DNA from 3 places in the Bradyrhizobium sp. IC3195 genome. Region 3 is predicted to be linked to each of the others. Evidence: predicted binding sites of a transcription regulator. Region 3 holds the regulator's gene; each other region holds the start of a gene.
What was found. Region 3 encodes LexA, which represses DNA repair genes until DNA is damaged. Its sites were predicted from a motif close to TGTTCNNNNTGTGTTCNG; they were not measured.
Positions count from the first base shown of each region.

Region 1 (5,255 bases), on a different contig from region 3:
TTGTCGAGCGCCTTGCAGGTGGCGCTGGACAAGGTCCAGGTCTGCAAGACCTGCGGCAACATCGACACGCAAAATCCCTGCACCGTCTGCACCGATCCGAAGCGCGATCCTGCGATCATCGTCGTCGTCGCCGATGTCGCCGACCTCTGGGCGCTGGAGCGGGCCAATGCGACCCAGGGGCGCTATCATGTGCTCGGTGCGACATTGTCGCCGCTCGACGGCGTCGGCCCGCAGGATCTGACCATCGACGCGCTGGTGGCGCGCGCCCATGATTCGCAAGTGCACGAAATCATCCTGGCGCTGAATGCGACGGTGGACGGCCAGACCACGGCGCATTACATCACCGACCTGCTTCAGGACGCCAATGTAAAGGTGACGCGGCTCGCCCACGGGGTTCCCGTCGGCGGCGAGCTTGATTATCTCGACGAAGGTACGCTATCGGCTGCGATGCGGCAGCGCACCCTGTTCTAGAGCGTTTTCGAGCGAAGTGGATACCGGTTCGCGTGAAGAAAACGCGTCAAAACAGGAATCTCCATCCAGACTTTACGGAACGGACGACATGACGAAACTTTTCGCCACGCGATGGGCTTTGGTCGCGACGATGCTGATGCTGGTGACCCCGGCCATCTCCGCGCAGCAGGGCGACGCGGCGCTGCCGCCGTCCAAGCCCGGCAAGCCGATCAACACTGGCGACGTGCTCTCCGGCGAGCTCAACGCGATGAAGGTGCGCGACGCCAAGAACGGCAAGCGCGTCGCGACCTACCAGATCACGTCCGAGCCGCGCCGCCTGCCGCCGCCGAACGGGCTGTGCAATCTCGAAACCGGCCCTGAGACGTTCCAACTCGTCACCTCCAGCGAGGCGCAGGCCGCCCAGCTGAAATCCTTCGTCGGCAAGGAGATCTCCGTGAAGGTGGACGAGGTCGCCTGCGCCAGCGATCCCGGCCAGATGAGCGAGGCCGTGATCACCAAGTGGAGCCTGATCAAGAAGCAGTAGGGGTGGAGTCGTCTCCCCGATTCCGGTGTCATCGCCCGCGAAGGCGGGCGATCCAGTACGCCGCAGCTTCTCGGTCGATCACGACTGTCTCGGAGTACTGGATGCCCCGCCTTCGCGGGGCATGACAGGGGTGCCTACACCCGCACCGGCCCCAGCGCCTCGAAATGCCCGCGCTTCTGCAAATACGCCAGCAGCATCAGGCTCGGGATGGCGACGAGGACGGAGATCGCGAAGAACATCGGCCAGCCCGTCGCCTTCGCCAGATAGCCTGCGCCCGACGACAAATAGGTCCGTCCCACCGCGGCGAGCGCCGTCAGCAGCGCATATTGGGTCGCCGTGTGCAGCGGGTTCTGGCACAGCGCCGAGAGATAGGCGACGAAGATCACGGTGCCGATGGCGTTGCAGAAATTGTCGGAGGTGATCGCGAGGGTCAGCGCCCATTCGTTGACGCCGACCAGCGCCAGCCACGAGAACGACAAATTGGACATCGCCTGCACGATGCCGCCGATCCACAGGCTGGTCGCGAGCGAATAGCGTCGGGCCACGAAGCCGCCGGCAAAGCCGCCGGCCAGGGTCGCGATGATGCCGACGCCCTTGACGATCACGGCATAATCGTTCCGCGTGAAGCCGATGTCGATCACGAACGGCACGGTCATGTTGCCGGAGAACGCGTCGGTGAACTTGAACAGCACGACGAAGGCGAGCACGACCCATGCTTCCTTGCGTCGCAGGAATTCCGAGAACGCGCCCAGCGCCGCATGGAACACCCGCGTGAGCGCGCCCTCGTCCTGCGTGGCGGCCTCGGCGCGCGCGGATTGTGCGGGCTCGGTGGCGGCGAGCGCAGTCGCCGTGCCGATCAGCACCAGAGCCGCCATCACCACATAGCCCCACATCCAGGCGGCCCCACGCGGGACGATCGCCTCGAAGCCGGTGACGATGAACAGGGCGCCTGCAGTCGATACCAACATGCCGATGCGATAGGCGGCGACATAGGCGGCCATGCCGGCGGCCTGCTCGCTTTCGGGCAGGCTCTCGACGCGGAAAGCATCGACCACGATGTCCTGCGTCGAGGACATCGTCGCGACCAGCAGCGCGCCGAGCGCGACAAGCAGTGGCGAACGTGCCGGATCGGTCAGCGCCAACAGCAGGATCGCGCCGATCAGCAGCAGCTGCGCAAACACCAGCCACCCACGGCGACGTCCGAAGGCATGCGTGAAGAACGGCACATGCAGCGCATCGACCAGCGGCGCCCACAGGAACTTGAGCGTGTATGGCGTTCCAACCAGCGCAAACAGCCCGATCGTTCCAAGATCGACCCCGGCTTCGGCCATCCACACCAGCAGCGTCGATCCCGACAGTGCCAGCGGCAGCCCCGAGGAGAAGCCGAGAAACAGCACGATCAGCACCCGCGGCTGCAGGTAAACAGCAAGGCTGTCGCGCCAGGAGGGCGAGGCGGTGGAAGTCGCGGCGGGGGAGGTCGCGTCGGGTGCGGTCATGGGGGGCGTGTTAGCAGATTCTGGGAGAAAAGACTCTCGCGGTAGCTGGTGAGACGGGAGAGCTTCCAACACGCTCGGTGTCATCGTCCGCGAAGGCGGACGATCCAGTACTCCGCGGCGTCTCGGTTCAACCACACGGGCTGCGGAATACTGGATGCCCCGCCTTCGCGGGGCACGACAGTGTGCCCTAGTCTCACTCCCCCGCCTGGAGCTTGCGCGGAAACAGCTCTGCCGCTCCCGTCGCCACCAGGCGCGGCGCCTCCGGCGCATCGCTCTTGCTGAAATCGAGCTCCTCGATTCGCCCTGCGCGCTTTTCGATCTTGTCGGCGGAGATCAGCACCTGGCGGACGTCCTCGTTCACGTCGGCAAAATGCTTTTGCAGCTTGAGCACGCGGTCGCGCAGGCGCCCCAAATCGTCGCCGAGCTTGATCACCTCGGTGCGGATCTGGTCGGCGGCGTCGCGCATGCGCGCGTCTTTCATGATCTGCTGCATCACCTGGATCGCGAGCATCAGCAGCGACGGCGACACCAGCACGACGCGGGCGCGATAGGCCTTCTGGATCACGTCGTCGAAGCCGTCATGGATCTCGGCATAGACCGATTCCGACGGCACGAACATCAGCGCCATCTCCTGGGTCTCGCCGGTGACGAGGTATTTTTCCGCGATGTCGCTGACATGCTTCATCACGTCGCCGCGCAGCCGCTGCGTGGCAACGCGCCGCTCCTCGTCGGTGCGGGCGTCGTGCAGCGCCGTCATCGCCTCCAGCGGAAACTTCGCATCGATGCACAGCGGGCGCTGGTCGGGCAGGAACACGACGCAGTCCGGCCGTTTTCCGGTCGAGAGCGTGAACTGGAACTCGTAGGAGCCCTTGGGCAGACCGTCCTGGACGATTGCCTCCATCCGCGCCTGGCCGAAGGCGCCGCGCGACTGCTTGTTGGCGAGTACGTCGCGCAGAGTGGTCACCTGCGTGGTGAGGTCGGTGAGGTTCTTGTGCGCGTTGTCGATGATGCCGAGCCGTTCATGCAGCGCGCGCAGGCTCTCCATGGTGTTGCGGGTCGAATGTTCCATGGACTGGCCGACTCGATGCGTCACCGAATCAAGCCGCTCGTTGACCGCGCGCGCCATCTCGGCCTGGCGTCCCGCCAGCGCCTGGGTCATGGCGTCGACCCGCCCCGAGGCCTCGCTCTGGGCGTGCAGCACCTGGGCGAGCCGCTCCTCGAGCTCGTCGGCCCGGATCGCGTTCGCCATGGCGAGTTCCGCGCCACGCCGCCCCGAGCGCGCGATCACGACCGCAATCACAACCAGCAGGATGAGGACGAGCGCACCGAAGCCGATCAGCGCATCGACGATGCGCACCGGCCAGTCGCCCAGCATGACAATGATCTCGTTCATGCCGCCTTGTAGCCGATTCGCTGCGCTCTCGCGAACGAAGAGGGAACATTCTGGGTTAACCGGCCCCTAATTTTCATGGTTAATGAAAGGTGAAGTTTTATGGTTAGCGAGGGGTTAACGGGTTCCGGGCCGCATTGACCGCATCCGGCGCGCGGCTTAAATCGCGGCCATGGCCCTCAGAGAAATCATCATCCTGCCCGACAAGCAGCTGCGCCTGGTCTCCAAGCCGATCGAGAAGGTCACGGCGGAGATCCGCAAGCTTGCCGACGACATGTTCGAGACTATGTACGACGCGCCCGGCATCGGGCTGGCGGCGATCCAGGTCGCGCAGCCCTTGCGTCTGATCACGATGGACCTCGCCAAACGCGACGAGAACGGCGAGACCAAGCCGCTGCCGCGCGTCTTCATCAATCCCGAGATCATCGCCTCGTCCGAGGAACTGTCGGTCTACGAGGAAGGCTGCCTCTCGATCCCGGAATATTACGAGGAGGTCGAGCGGCCCGCGAAGGTGCGCGTGCGCTTCACCGATCTCGACGGTAAGGTGCACGAGGAGGATGCCGAAGGCCTCTACGCCACCTGCATCCAGCACGAGATCGACCATCTCAACGGCGTGCTGTTCGTCGACTATCTGTCGAAGCTCAAGCGCGACCGCGTCATGAAGAAGTTCGAGAAAGCCGCCAAGCGCGCGGCGGAGTGATAATTCCTCCGCCGTCATGCCCGGGCTTGTCCCGGGCATCCACGTTCTTTGCCGCCGCGAGCAGGACGAACGTGGATGGCCGGGACAAGCCCGGCCATGACGAGTACCTTGCTCGTTTCAAGGATTGTCTCGTCACATGCCCCTCCGCCTCATCTTCATGGGCACGCCCGATTTCTCCGTGCCGACGCTGCTCGAGCTGGTCGCGCATGGCCACGAGATCGCGGCCGCCTACACCCGCGCGCCGAAGCCGGGCGGCCGGCGCGGCCTGCAATTGCAGCCGACCCCGGTCGAGGAGGCCGCGCGAAAGCTGGGCATTCCCGTGCTGACGCCGAAGACGCTGAAGACCGAGCAGGCGCTGGCGGAGTTCCGCGCCTTCGATGCGGACGCGGCCGTCGTCGTCGCCTATGGCATGATCCTGCCACAGGCGATCCTCGATGCGCCAAAACTCGGCTGCTACAATCTGCATGCCTCGCTGTTGCCGCGCTGGCGCGGCGCCGCGCCGATCAACCGCGCCATCATGGCCGGCGATGCCGAGAGCGGCGTGATGGTGATGAAGATGGATGTCGGCTTAGATACCGGCGACGTCGCCATGGCCGAGCGCATCACGATCACCGACGGCATGACCGCGCTCGACCTGCACGATCGTCTGTCCCGCCTTGGCGCCGACCTGATGGT
Region 1 covers NZ_JADYVG010000023.1:106,044-111,298, forward strand. The annotation lists gene recR (recombination mediator RecR) at 1-471, shown strand, start outside; gene I6F09_RS31120 (hypothetical protein) at 560-994, shown strand; gene I6F09_RS31125 (MFS transporter) at 1,129-2,490, opposite strand; gene rmuC (DNA recombination protein RmuC) at 2,684-3,883, opposite strand; gene def (peptide deformylase) at 4,053-4,580, shown strand; gene fmt (methionyl-tRNA formyltransferase) at 4,717-5,255, shown strand, end outside.
Region 1: the regulator LexA is predicted to act here: its motif matches at 3,914-3,931, upstream of rmuC (DNA recombination protein RmuC).

Region 2 (5,255 bases), on a different contig from region 3:
GAGCGGCTTCTACATCGGCGTCAACGGCGGCGGCGGCACGAGCCGCAAGTGCTGGGACTTCGTGACCCCGGTCACGGGCGTTCTGGTGGCTGAAGGCTGTCACGATGCGACCGGCGGCACGGTCGGTGGTCAGATCGGCTACCGCTGGCAGTCGGCCAATTGGGTGTTCGGCCTCGAGGGCCAGGGCAACTGGGCTGACTTCTCGGGGGACAACGTCAGCCTCCTCTTCCCTGGAAGCGCTTTGGTCACCGGTGATCGTAACCGCTCTCACATCGATGCTTTTGGCCTGATCACGGGCCAGGTCGGTTATGCCTGGAACAACGTGCTGCTCTATGTGAAGGGCGGCGCCGCCGTAGTCGGGGACAAGTACGACGTCTATGCCGCGCCTGGCACGCCTGGCGCCGGCACGCTGCTGGCGTCGGCTCGCGAGACCCGCTGGGGCGGCACCGTTGGCGCCGGCCTGGAATTCGGATTTGCTCCGAACTGGACACTCGGCGTCGAGTACAACCACATCTTCCTCGGCGACCGTACGATCGCCTTCACGACGCCTGCGGGCGTTGCCTTCGGGAGCGATCGCATCAGTCAGGACGTCGACATGGGTCTAGTCCGCCTGAATTATCGCTTCGGCGGCCCGTTGGTCGCGAGGTACTGATATCCCTCTCATTTCGCGAGCAAATGGAAGGGCCGGCCCTGCGCCGGCCCTTCTTTTTTTCGGCACATGCCTGGACGTAAATAAGTCAGTAACCATCACCTTTTGGACTGTTGTGGCTTTTCGGAGACACAACTTGCGGCTTTGGTGGTGTAAAGACGGCGTCAGTTGGGCCGTTTGAGTCCGCTGCCCTTCCGCCACGGAAGGCAACAACAGAAACTGGGACTGGGATTAAGTTGAAAATGAAGAAGGTTTTGTTGGCTTCGGCCTGTGTATTCGCTCTCGCGGCCCCCGCTTCGGCTGCTGATCTGGCAGCCCGCCCCTACACCAAGGCGCCTGCGCCTGTTGCCTCGGTCTACAACTGGACCGGCTTCTACCTCGGTATCGTCGGCGGCGGCGCATGGGAAGCCTCTTCGGGCGACCCGAAGATGCAGGGTGGCTTCGTCGGCGGCACTGCCGGCTACAATTGGCAGACCGGCAACGTCGTGTTCGGCATTGAGGCTGACGGCGCGTGGGCTGATGTCAGCGCTTCAGCCACTGGCGCCGTTTTCGTTCCTGGCGTCGGCGTGGTTGCGGCGACGGCAAGCTCGAAGACCGACGCGATGGGCACCGTGCGTGGCCGCATCGGCTGGGCCGTCAACAACGTGCTGCTCTACGGCACCGGTGGTTACGCTTGGATCGACAACAAGCTCAGCTTCACCGCGCTGGGCGCGACCATCTCCGAGAGCAAGTTCCACTCGGGATGGACCGTCGGTGCTGGCGTCGAGGCGTTCTTCGCTCCGAACTGGTCGGTCAAGGGCGAGTACCTCTATCGCAGCCTCGGCGGCGAGACCTACTTCTCGGGCGCCGTGCCCACCGGCACGCTCAACTTCCACACCGTGCAGGTCGGCGTGAACTATCACTTCGGCGGCCCGGTCGTCGCCAAGTACTGATCTAAAGTACTGATAGCGCGACGTCACATCGTCACGAAAGGCCGGCCTCGCGCCGGCCTTTTTGTTTGTTGCGGCCGCCCGTTCGCTCGCGCTTTTCGAAGGGGTGTGGCCGCTGGGTGACACAACCTCTGGCTTCAATGGTGTAAAAGCAATGACGTTGCTTGAGTCATAAGGTCCGCTGCTCTTCCGCTCTCCGGAAGACCGGAATGAGAAATGGAAGTGGGGAATGGATATGAAGAAGCTTTTGCTGGCTTCGGCCAGCTTGTTCGCACTCAGCGCGTTGGCACCGGCCTCGGCGGCCGATTTGGCAGCCCGCCCCTACACCAAGGCTCCGGTGGCACCGATCGCGGTGTACAACTGGAGCGGTTTCTACCTCGGCGCCAACGCCGGCGGTGGCTGGAGCCGCAACTGTTGGGATCTCACCAGTGTCGGCCCCTTCGTGGTCGCTCCGGCGGTGGCCGAAGGTTGTCACAATGCGACCGGCGCACTCGTCGGCGGCCAGATCGGTTATCGCTGGCAGTCCGCCAACTGGGTATTCGGTCTCGAAGCCCAGGGCGACTGGGCTGACCTGAAGGGTTCGAACATCAGCTCGCCTGCCGCGCTCGCGCCGCTGGTGAACGAGACCAGGATCGACGCCATTGGCCTCTTCACTGGCCAGGTCGGTTATGCCTGGAACAACGTGCTTTGGTACGTGAAGGGCGGCGCTGCCGTCACTCACAACAAGTACACTGGCAGTTTTGGCGGCATTACGCTCGACACCGCGAACGAAACGCGCTGGGGCGGTACCGTCGGGACCGGCATAGAATTCGGCTTCGCCCCGAACTGGTCGGTCGCTGTCGAATACAACCACCTGTTCATGGGCAGGCACAACGAGACCTTCACCTTCCTCGGCGTGACCACTCGCACCGACAGCATCAAGCAGGACGTGGACATGGCTACCGTTCGACTCAACTACACCTTCGGTGGCCCGGTGGTCGCGAAGTACTGATCACGATCGACGTCACATCGTCACGAAAGGCCGGCCTCGCGCCGGCCTTTTTGTTTTGGCTGGGTGCTCCGGGAGCGGTTCCGCGCGTTCCTGCTGCCAGATCCCGCCAGCACGCCAACAATCCGTTGACGATTCGCAAGTCCCACTGGAAATCCGCCGCCGTTCTTCCTACGTTCGCTGCCATACCCATCGGCGCCGATCCCGGTTCCGGGCGCAGCGCGCCTTTTTTGTTGGCGCGATCGCGCACCTTTGGGCTTCCTTGAGGGCAACTCGGATGGATGAAGTGATCAAGGCGAAGCGCCAACAACAGAACGCGGGCTCCAGCCTGCGCGCAATTACGATCCGCGGCGCGCGCGAGCACAACCTCAAGAATATCGACGTCGAGATTCCCCGCGACAAGCTGGTGGTGTTCACCGGGCTATCCGGCTCCGGCAAATCCTCGCTCGCCTTCGACACCATCTATGCCGAGGGCCAGCGCCGCTACGTCGAATCGCTGTCGGCCTATGCCCGCCAGTTCCTGGAGATGATGCAGAAGCCCGACGTCGACCAGATCGACGGCCTGTCGCCGGCGATCTCGATCGAGCAGAAGACGACGTCGAAGAACCCGCGCTCGACCGTCGGCACCGTCACCGAGATCTACGACTACATGCGCCTGCTCTGGGCCCGCGTCGGCGTGCCCTATTCGCCGGCCACGGGCCTGCCGATCGAGAGCCAGACCGTCTCGCAGATGGTCGACCGCGTGCTGGCGCTGCCCGAGGGCACCCGCCTCTATCTGCTCGCCCCCGTCGTGCGAGGCCGCAAGGGCGAGTACAGGAAGGAGCTCGCCGAATGGCTCAAGAAGGGCTTTCAGCGCGTCAAGATCGACGGTACCTTCCATGAGCTGGCGGAAGCCCCTAGCCTCGACAAGAAATTCCCGCACGACATCGACGTGGTGGTCGATCGCATCGTGGTGCGTGCCGATATCGGCCAGCGCCTCGCCGAGAGCTTTGAGACCGCGCTGAAGCTCGCCGAAGGCCTTGCCGTCGTCGAGTTCGCCGATGCGCCCGCGGCGGCTGCGCCTGCGGAGGAAAAGAAGAAGACCGCGAAAATCCACGACAAGAGCGGGCCCGAGCGCATCCTGTTCTCGGAAAAGTTCGCCTGCCCGGTCTCCGGCTTCACCATCCCCGAGATCGAGCCGCGCCTGTTCTCCTTCAACAATCCCTACGGCGCCTGCCCCGCCTGCGGCGGCCTCGGCGTCGAGCAGCATGTCGACGAAGACCTCGTCATCCCCGAGAAGGATCTGACGCTGCGCAAGGGCGCGATCGCGCCCTGGGCCAAGTCGTCGTCGCCCTATTACGTGCAGACGCTGACCGCGCTCGGCAAGCATTACAAGTTCACGCTCGACACCAAGTGGAAGGATCTGCCGAAGAAGACGCAAAACGCGATTCTCTACGGCTCGGGCGAGGACGAGATCAAGTTCTCCTACGAGGACGGGGTGCGCTCCTACGACACCAAGAAGCCGTTCGAAGGCGTCATCACCAACATCAACCGCCGCTACCGCGAGACCGAGAGCGAGTGGGCCCGCGAGGAGCTGGCGAAATATTTCCACGACGTCCCCTGCGAGGGCTGCAAGGGCTTTCGGCTCAAGCCCGAGGCGCTCTGCGTCAAGGTCGGCGGCAAGCATATCGGCGAAATCTCGGAGCTGTCCGTGAAGGGCGCCGGCGCATGGTTCGAGACCGTGCCGGAGGCGCTGAACGCGCAGCAGAACGAGATCGCGGGCCGCATCCTGAAGGAGATCCGCGAGCGCCTCACCTTCCTGCTCGACGTCGGCCTCAATTATCTGACGCTGTCCCGCTCCTCCGGCACGCTGTCCGGCGGCGAGAGCCAGCGCATCCGCCTCGCCTCGCAGATCGGCTCGGGGCTCACAGGCGTGCTCTACGTGCTGGACGAGCCTTCGATCGGCCTGCACCAGCGCGACAACGCCCGCCTGCTCGATACGCTGAAGCGGCTGCGCGACCTCGGCAACACCGTGGTCGTGGTCGAGCATGATGAGGACGCCATCCGCCTTGCGGACTATGTGCTCGACATCGGCCCCGGCGCCGGCATGCATGGCGGCAACATCGTCGCCGAAGGCACGCCCGCCGAGATCATGCGCAACCCGAAATCGCTGACCGGCAAGTACCTCACCGGCGAGCTCGAGGTCGAGGTGCCGGAGCGGCGTCCGCCGAATCACCGCCGCACCATCAAGGTGGTGAATGCGCGAGGCAATAACCTCAAGAACGTCACGGCGGAAATTCCGCTCGGCCTGTTTACCTGCGTCACCGGCGTCTCCGGCGGCGGCAAGTCGACGCTGCTGATCGATACGCTCTACCGCGCCATCGCCCGCAAGCTGAACAACGCCAGCGAGGGCGCCGCCCCGCACGACCGCATCGAGGGCCTCGAGCACATCGACAAGATCATCGACATCGACCAGTCGCCGATCGGCCGTACGCCGCGTTCGAATCCGGCGACCTATACCGGCGCGTTCACGCCGATCCGCGAATGGTTCGCCGGCCTGCCGGAAGCGAAAGCACGTGGCTACGAGCCCGGCCGCTTCTCCTTCAACGTCAAGGGCGGCCGCTGCGAGGCCTGCCAGGGCGACGGCGTCATCAAGATCGAGATGCACTTCCTGCCCGACGTCTACGTCACCTGCGACGTCTGCAAGGGC
Region 2 covers NZ_JADYVG010000024.1:51,513-56,767, reverse strand. The annotation lists gene I6F09_RS31545 (outer membrane beta-barrel protein) at 1-652, shown strand, start outside; gene I6F09_RS31540 (outer membrane protein) at 892-1,581, shown strand; gene I6F09_RS31535 (outer membrane beta-barrel protein) at 1,814-2,569, shown strand; gene uvrA (excinuclease ABC subunit UvrA) at 2,844-5,255, shown strand, end outside.
Region 2: the regulator LexA is predicted to act here: its motif matches at 2,730-2,747, upstream of uvrA (excinuclease ABC subunit UvrA).

Region 3 (5,255 bases):
CACGCCGCCGGATGCTGGCGGCCTGCGGCTGCGCTACGCGGCCTTCATGCAGGGCCTGCGCGATGCGATCGATGCGCGCATCCGCGCAACGCTCGAAGGCGATAACCGCGCGATCGCGACGGCGCTGCTCACGGGGCGGCGCGATGCGATCACCGCGCCTGTGAACGATGCCATGTTCGTCTCGGGACTCGGCCATGTGCTGTCGATCTCCGGCTATCACATGGCGGTCGTCGCCGGCGTCGTCTTCTTCGCGGTGCGCGCGCTGCTGGCCTTGATCCCGGGGCTGGCGGCCGGCTCTGCCATCAAGAAATGGTCGGCCGCCGCGGCGCTGGTCGCGGCCGCGTTCTACCTGTTGCTGTCGGGCGCGGAGGTTGCAACGCAAAGATCGTTCTTCATGACGGCGGTGGTGCTGATCGCAGTGATGGTCGACCGCCGCGCCATCACCTTCCGCACGCTGGCGGTTGCCGCGCTGATCGTGCTTGCGGTCGCGCCGGAGGCGTTGGTGCATCCAAGCTTCCAGATGTCGTTTGCGGCAACGCTCGGGCTGGTGGCGCTGGTGCAGATCGGCATGCCGAACCTGCTCGCATCGCCCGATCATTCCGCGACTGCGCGGATCGCGTTGTGGGGCGGCCGGGAAATCGCGATGCTGTTCCTGGCCTCGCTGATCGCGGGGCTCGCGACCACGCCATACGCCGCCTTCCACTTCCATCGCGTGACCCCATACGGCGTGCTCGCCAATCTCGGCGCCATGCCGGTGGTCTCGGCGCTGGTGATGCCGGCCGGGCTGTTGGGGCTGCTCGCGGCGCCCTTCGGGCTCGACGGCGTGTTCTGGTGGTTGATGGGGATCGGCATCGAGTGGATGGTCCTGGTCGCGCGCTGGGTGGCGGCCCTGCCGGGCGCCGTCGGCCGCATTCCCGCCTTCGGGATCGCGCCGCTGATCGCAGCGAGCCTCGGGCTCATCGTGATGGGCCTGTTGCGCACGCCCTTGCGCTGGTCCGGCGCCCTGGTGCTGCTGGCAGCGATCCTCTGGGGACTGTCGGTGCGGCAGCCCGATATCCTGATTGCCGGGGATGGCGCGAGCGTCGCGGTCCGGGGCGGGGATGGGCGCTTGCAGGTGATCCGCGCCAGCAAGGACAGCTTCCTGCTGAAGGAGTGGTTGGCTGCCGATGCCGATCCGCGCGATGCCGGCAACGCCTCGTTGGCGAGCGGGGTGTCGTGTGACGAGTCCGGCTGCGTGGCGCCGCTCGCGGACGGACGACTGATCGCGTTGGCGACGCGTATCGACGCGCTGGCCGATGATTGCAGCCGCGCCGCGCTGGTGGTGACGGCGCGGCCTGCGCCACCCGATTGCGCGGCGATGGTGGTCGATCGGGCGCGTCTTGCCAGTCAGGGCGCACTGGCTCTGACGAGACGCGGCGAGGGCTTTTCGGTGCAGGCGGTGAGGACGAGGGGAGCAAGCCGTCCCTGGCTGCCGGCCGGCGCCGGCGAGGGGGATTTCGACGGCAGCCTCGTGCCGAAGGCGGCCGTGCCCCGCAACCGGGACGCAACGCCATCGGAGGCCGACTTGCAGGCCGACGATTGACGCGGATCACAAATACCAGGCCAGCACGGCGTCAAGCCTTCCGTTGCCGATAACCGGCAGGGCCACCATTCGGCTCAGCCCGGCTGCGCAGGCTTCGGAGCCGGCGATCGAGCCGTCAGAGGTGAGATCGTCGTTGAGCGCGGGCATGCCGGCGGCCCAGGCGCCGCCGATGCTGCCTTCGCCCCTGGCGATGGACTGCGCCGCATAGCGTGCGGCGAGGTCGGTCTGCGCGCTGCAATCGCCGGCGCGAAAGACCAGCGCCGAACGGCCCTCGTTCGGGACCCAGATCTCGAAGCGTCGTGCAATCGGCGTTGCCTGCGCGGAGAGGAATGTCAGAACCCAGGTCTGGTCGGTACCGGTTCGGTAGGGCACGCCGACGCCGAGATTGATCCCGACCTTGGCGGCGTCCTCCCAGCGCAGGAAACTCTTGGCGTCGTGCAAGTCCTTGATGATCAGCGGCAGGCCCGCCTTCCAGGTGCGTCCGGGCAGGCCGAAGCCGCGCGGAAATCTGGTGTGGCGGGAGTTGAATTCGAACATGTCCGCGGTGCCGTAATAGCCATCGACGAGCCCCATCTCATGCGAGAGATCAGGATCGTTGTGCCAGAGTTCGATCGCGCCGACATGCGCCTCGTCGTCGCCGCAGAACAGCACCAGCACGGCTTGCAGGAATTCGCCCGCGAACACCGGCACCGCCACGCCGCAGGTGAGGCCGGCCGCAGCGGCCTGATCGGTCCGCTTGAAATAGGAGTTGGCGAATTTCGTGAGGATGACGGGGTGGCCACAGGCCCAGGCCTTGCCTGGAAGTCCCTCGTCATATCCGAAGTGCAGCTCTTCGCTGACGGCTTTGAACGCGGACAGCCCATCGTCGTAGAGGCCGCCGCCGAATTCCAGCCGCATGCGCGTCCGGTCGGGTACCCAAAGTTCAACGACGCGAATGAAGGTCTTCATCGAGCGTGTCCGCCGCCTCAAACCACGACAGCATCGGTCATTTGGCTGCGGAGCGGACGTTCAAAATGCGGGCAGCACGGCCCAAACTTCGTGCGACGACGAGGCGCGGCGGTGGGCTCGCCGATCGAATGTCCTGAAACACAAACTTACCGGGCTCGCCGGCCTCGGCCGGCGACGGCAATTTCAATCCCGGGCTCGGCCTGTCGGCCGAAGGGCGTCAGCCGATCGGCAGGCGCGTGATCGTGGGCCGCGTGTCGGCGACGATCTGCGGCTTGTGCTCGCGCTCGGGGGCTGGCTGCGTCACCGGCAATTGCAGCACGGTCGCGCGCTGACCTTCGACGAGCTGCGTCACCAGCACGTATTTGCCGTCGGGGAATTCGATCGCGTCATGATGGCGATCGGGAATGTGCGGGTCGATCTTGCCGAACTTGCCGACGCGAGAGTTCACGGTGCGCGTCCAGATCCAGCGGTTGTCGTAGCGGACATTGTCGGCGAAAGCGAGCTCCGTCCCCGGCAGCAGACAGACCGCGACGGAGGGATCGGCTTCGGAAGCGAAACCGCGCGTCGAGGTGCCGCGGAAGGTTGTCGTGACGATCGTCTCGCCGACTTCGGCGGGGCGCGTCGCGACGGCATGCAGGCTGTAGTCACACATCGGGTGCTCCTCATGCTGGGATAGCGACCCGCGTCTCTTTCGAGGCGCAGGCCTCTATCAGAGTGGAAGCATACAACGCTCTGCTCGGTTATGGGCAAATCTGCGGCTCGCGTCCGCAGCGCGCGATCACATTATCTTTCCCGGATTCGATAGGAACAAACCTCGCGTCCTTGCATTCGGCCGGAGCTATCAGCACTGCCGGCACAACTCTACCGGCGAAGCAGAAATGGCTGCGCGCCTGCGCGGGGGAATGTCGCGCGGGAAGATGGACCGGACAGCCGGCGCAGAACCAGAGAAACCGTCCAGCCGGAGCGGACAAGTATCCGCTCCGATCCTGGATCGCCGATGCCGATCGAAACGCGCGCGGCGCTTGATGTTTCCCGTATCAGTACTTCCGGTAAAGCCCGATCAGCTTGCCCTGGATCTTCACGCGGTTCGGCGGAAGAATGCGGACCTCGTAGGCGGCATTGGCGGGCTCGAGCGCGATCGAGGCGCCGCGGCGGCGGAAGCGCTTGAGCGTGGCCTCCTCGTCGTCGATCAATGCCACCACGATGTCGCCGGTATTTGCGGTCTCGTTGCGCTGGATCAGCGCCATGTCGCCGTCGAGGATGCCGGCCTCGACCATCGAATCGCCGCGCACTTCGAGCGCGTAGTGCTCGCCCGAGCCGAGCATGTCCGGCGGCACGCTGATGGTATGGCTGCGGGTCTGCAGCGCCTCGATCGGCGTGCCGGCGGCGATGCGGCCCATCACGGGCACCGCGACGGGGCGCTCGCCCTCGTCCGCGGGCGGGCTGGAGCTCGCGCGCACCTTGCCGAGATTGCCCTCGATCACGCTCGGGGTGAAGCCACGGCGATTGCCGGCGGCGGCCTGGAGCTCGGGCAGCTTGATCACCTCGATGGCACGGGCACGGTTGGGCAGGCGGCGAATGAAGCCGCGCTCCTCGAGCGCAGTGATCAGGCGATGGATGCCTGACTTCGAGCGCAGGTCGAGCGCATCCTTCATCTCGTCGAAGGACGGCGGCACGCCGCTTTCCTTCAGACGTTCGCTGATGAACCGCAGAAGCTCGTATTGTTTGCGCGTCAACATCTCGACCAAAGTCCCCCGGTTGATGTCGTTCGATTCCGACACGATGAAGCCGGCACTAAGCCGCTACATCCTCGAAACAAATCATGAACGGACACTATATGTTCGATATGTGTTCCGCAACTGCTTAATTTATGGTGAACGCGGCCAAGCTCGCGGAATGCGTGTGGCTGGGCGGCTCAGACGGGCAGCCGGAGCACCTCGCAAGGCGTGCCGGCCTCGGCCTTCGGCGCGAACGGTGCGCGCACCAGAAGTACCTGTGCCGCAGCGAGATTCGCAAGAAGGGAGGAGTCCTGATGGCTGACCGGAAGGGCGACGCGCGTGCCGTCGTCGCGCTCCTCCAGCCGCGCGCGCAGATAGTCCTCGCGCTGGTCGTTGGCGGCGAGATCGCGGCCCAGCACGGCGCGCTCGCGCCGATGATGAATCGCTGAACGGCCCGACAGGGCGCGAATCAAGGGGACCATGAACAGGAAGGCGCACACGTAGGACGACACGGGATTGCCGGGCAGGCCAATCACGCGCATCGCGCCTATCCGACCGTGCATCATCGGCTTGCCCGGCCGGATCGCGATCTTCCAGAACGCCATCGCGATGCCTTCGCCCTTGAGCGCCTGCTGGACCAGGTCGTGGTCGCCGACCGAGGCACCGCCGGTCGTGATCAGGATGTCGGCGCCGCTCTCGCGCGCGCGGCGGATGCCGGCGGACGTCGCCTCCAGTGTATCGGCGGCAATTCCGAGGTCGATGGTCTCGGCGCCCTCGCTGCGGGCGAGCGCATGCAGGGCATAGCCGTTGGAATAGACGATCTGGCCGCGACCAGGCGTGGTGCCCGGCATCACGAGCTCGTCGCCGGTGGCGAGAACGGCAACCCTCGGGCGGCGGATGATGGCGAGATGCGGATGATTCATTCCGGCGGCAAGGGCGAGATCGCGCTCGGTGAGGCGGATTCCCTTGCGCAGCAGCACGTCGCCTTCGCGGAAGTCGACGCCTGC
Region 3 covers NZ_JADYVG010000009.1:54,912-60,166, reverse strand. The annotation lists gene I6F09_RS19005 (ComEC/Rec2 family competence protein) at 1-1,582, shown strand, start outside; gene I6F09_RS19000 (GAF domain-containing protein) at 1,589-2,530, opposite strand; gene I6F09_RS18995 (hypothetical protein) at 2,748-3,182, opposite strand; gene lexA (transcriptional repressor LexA) at 3,568-4,269, opposite strand; gene glp (gephyrin-like molybdotransferase Glp) at 4,446-5,255, opposite strand, start outside.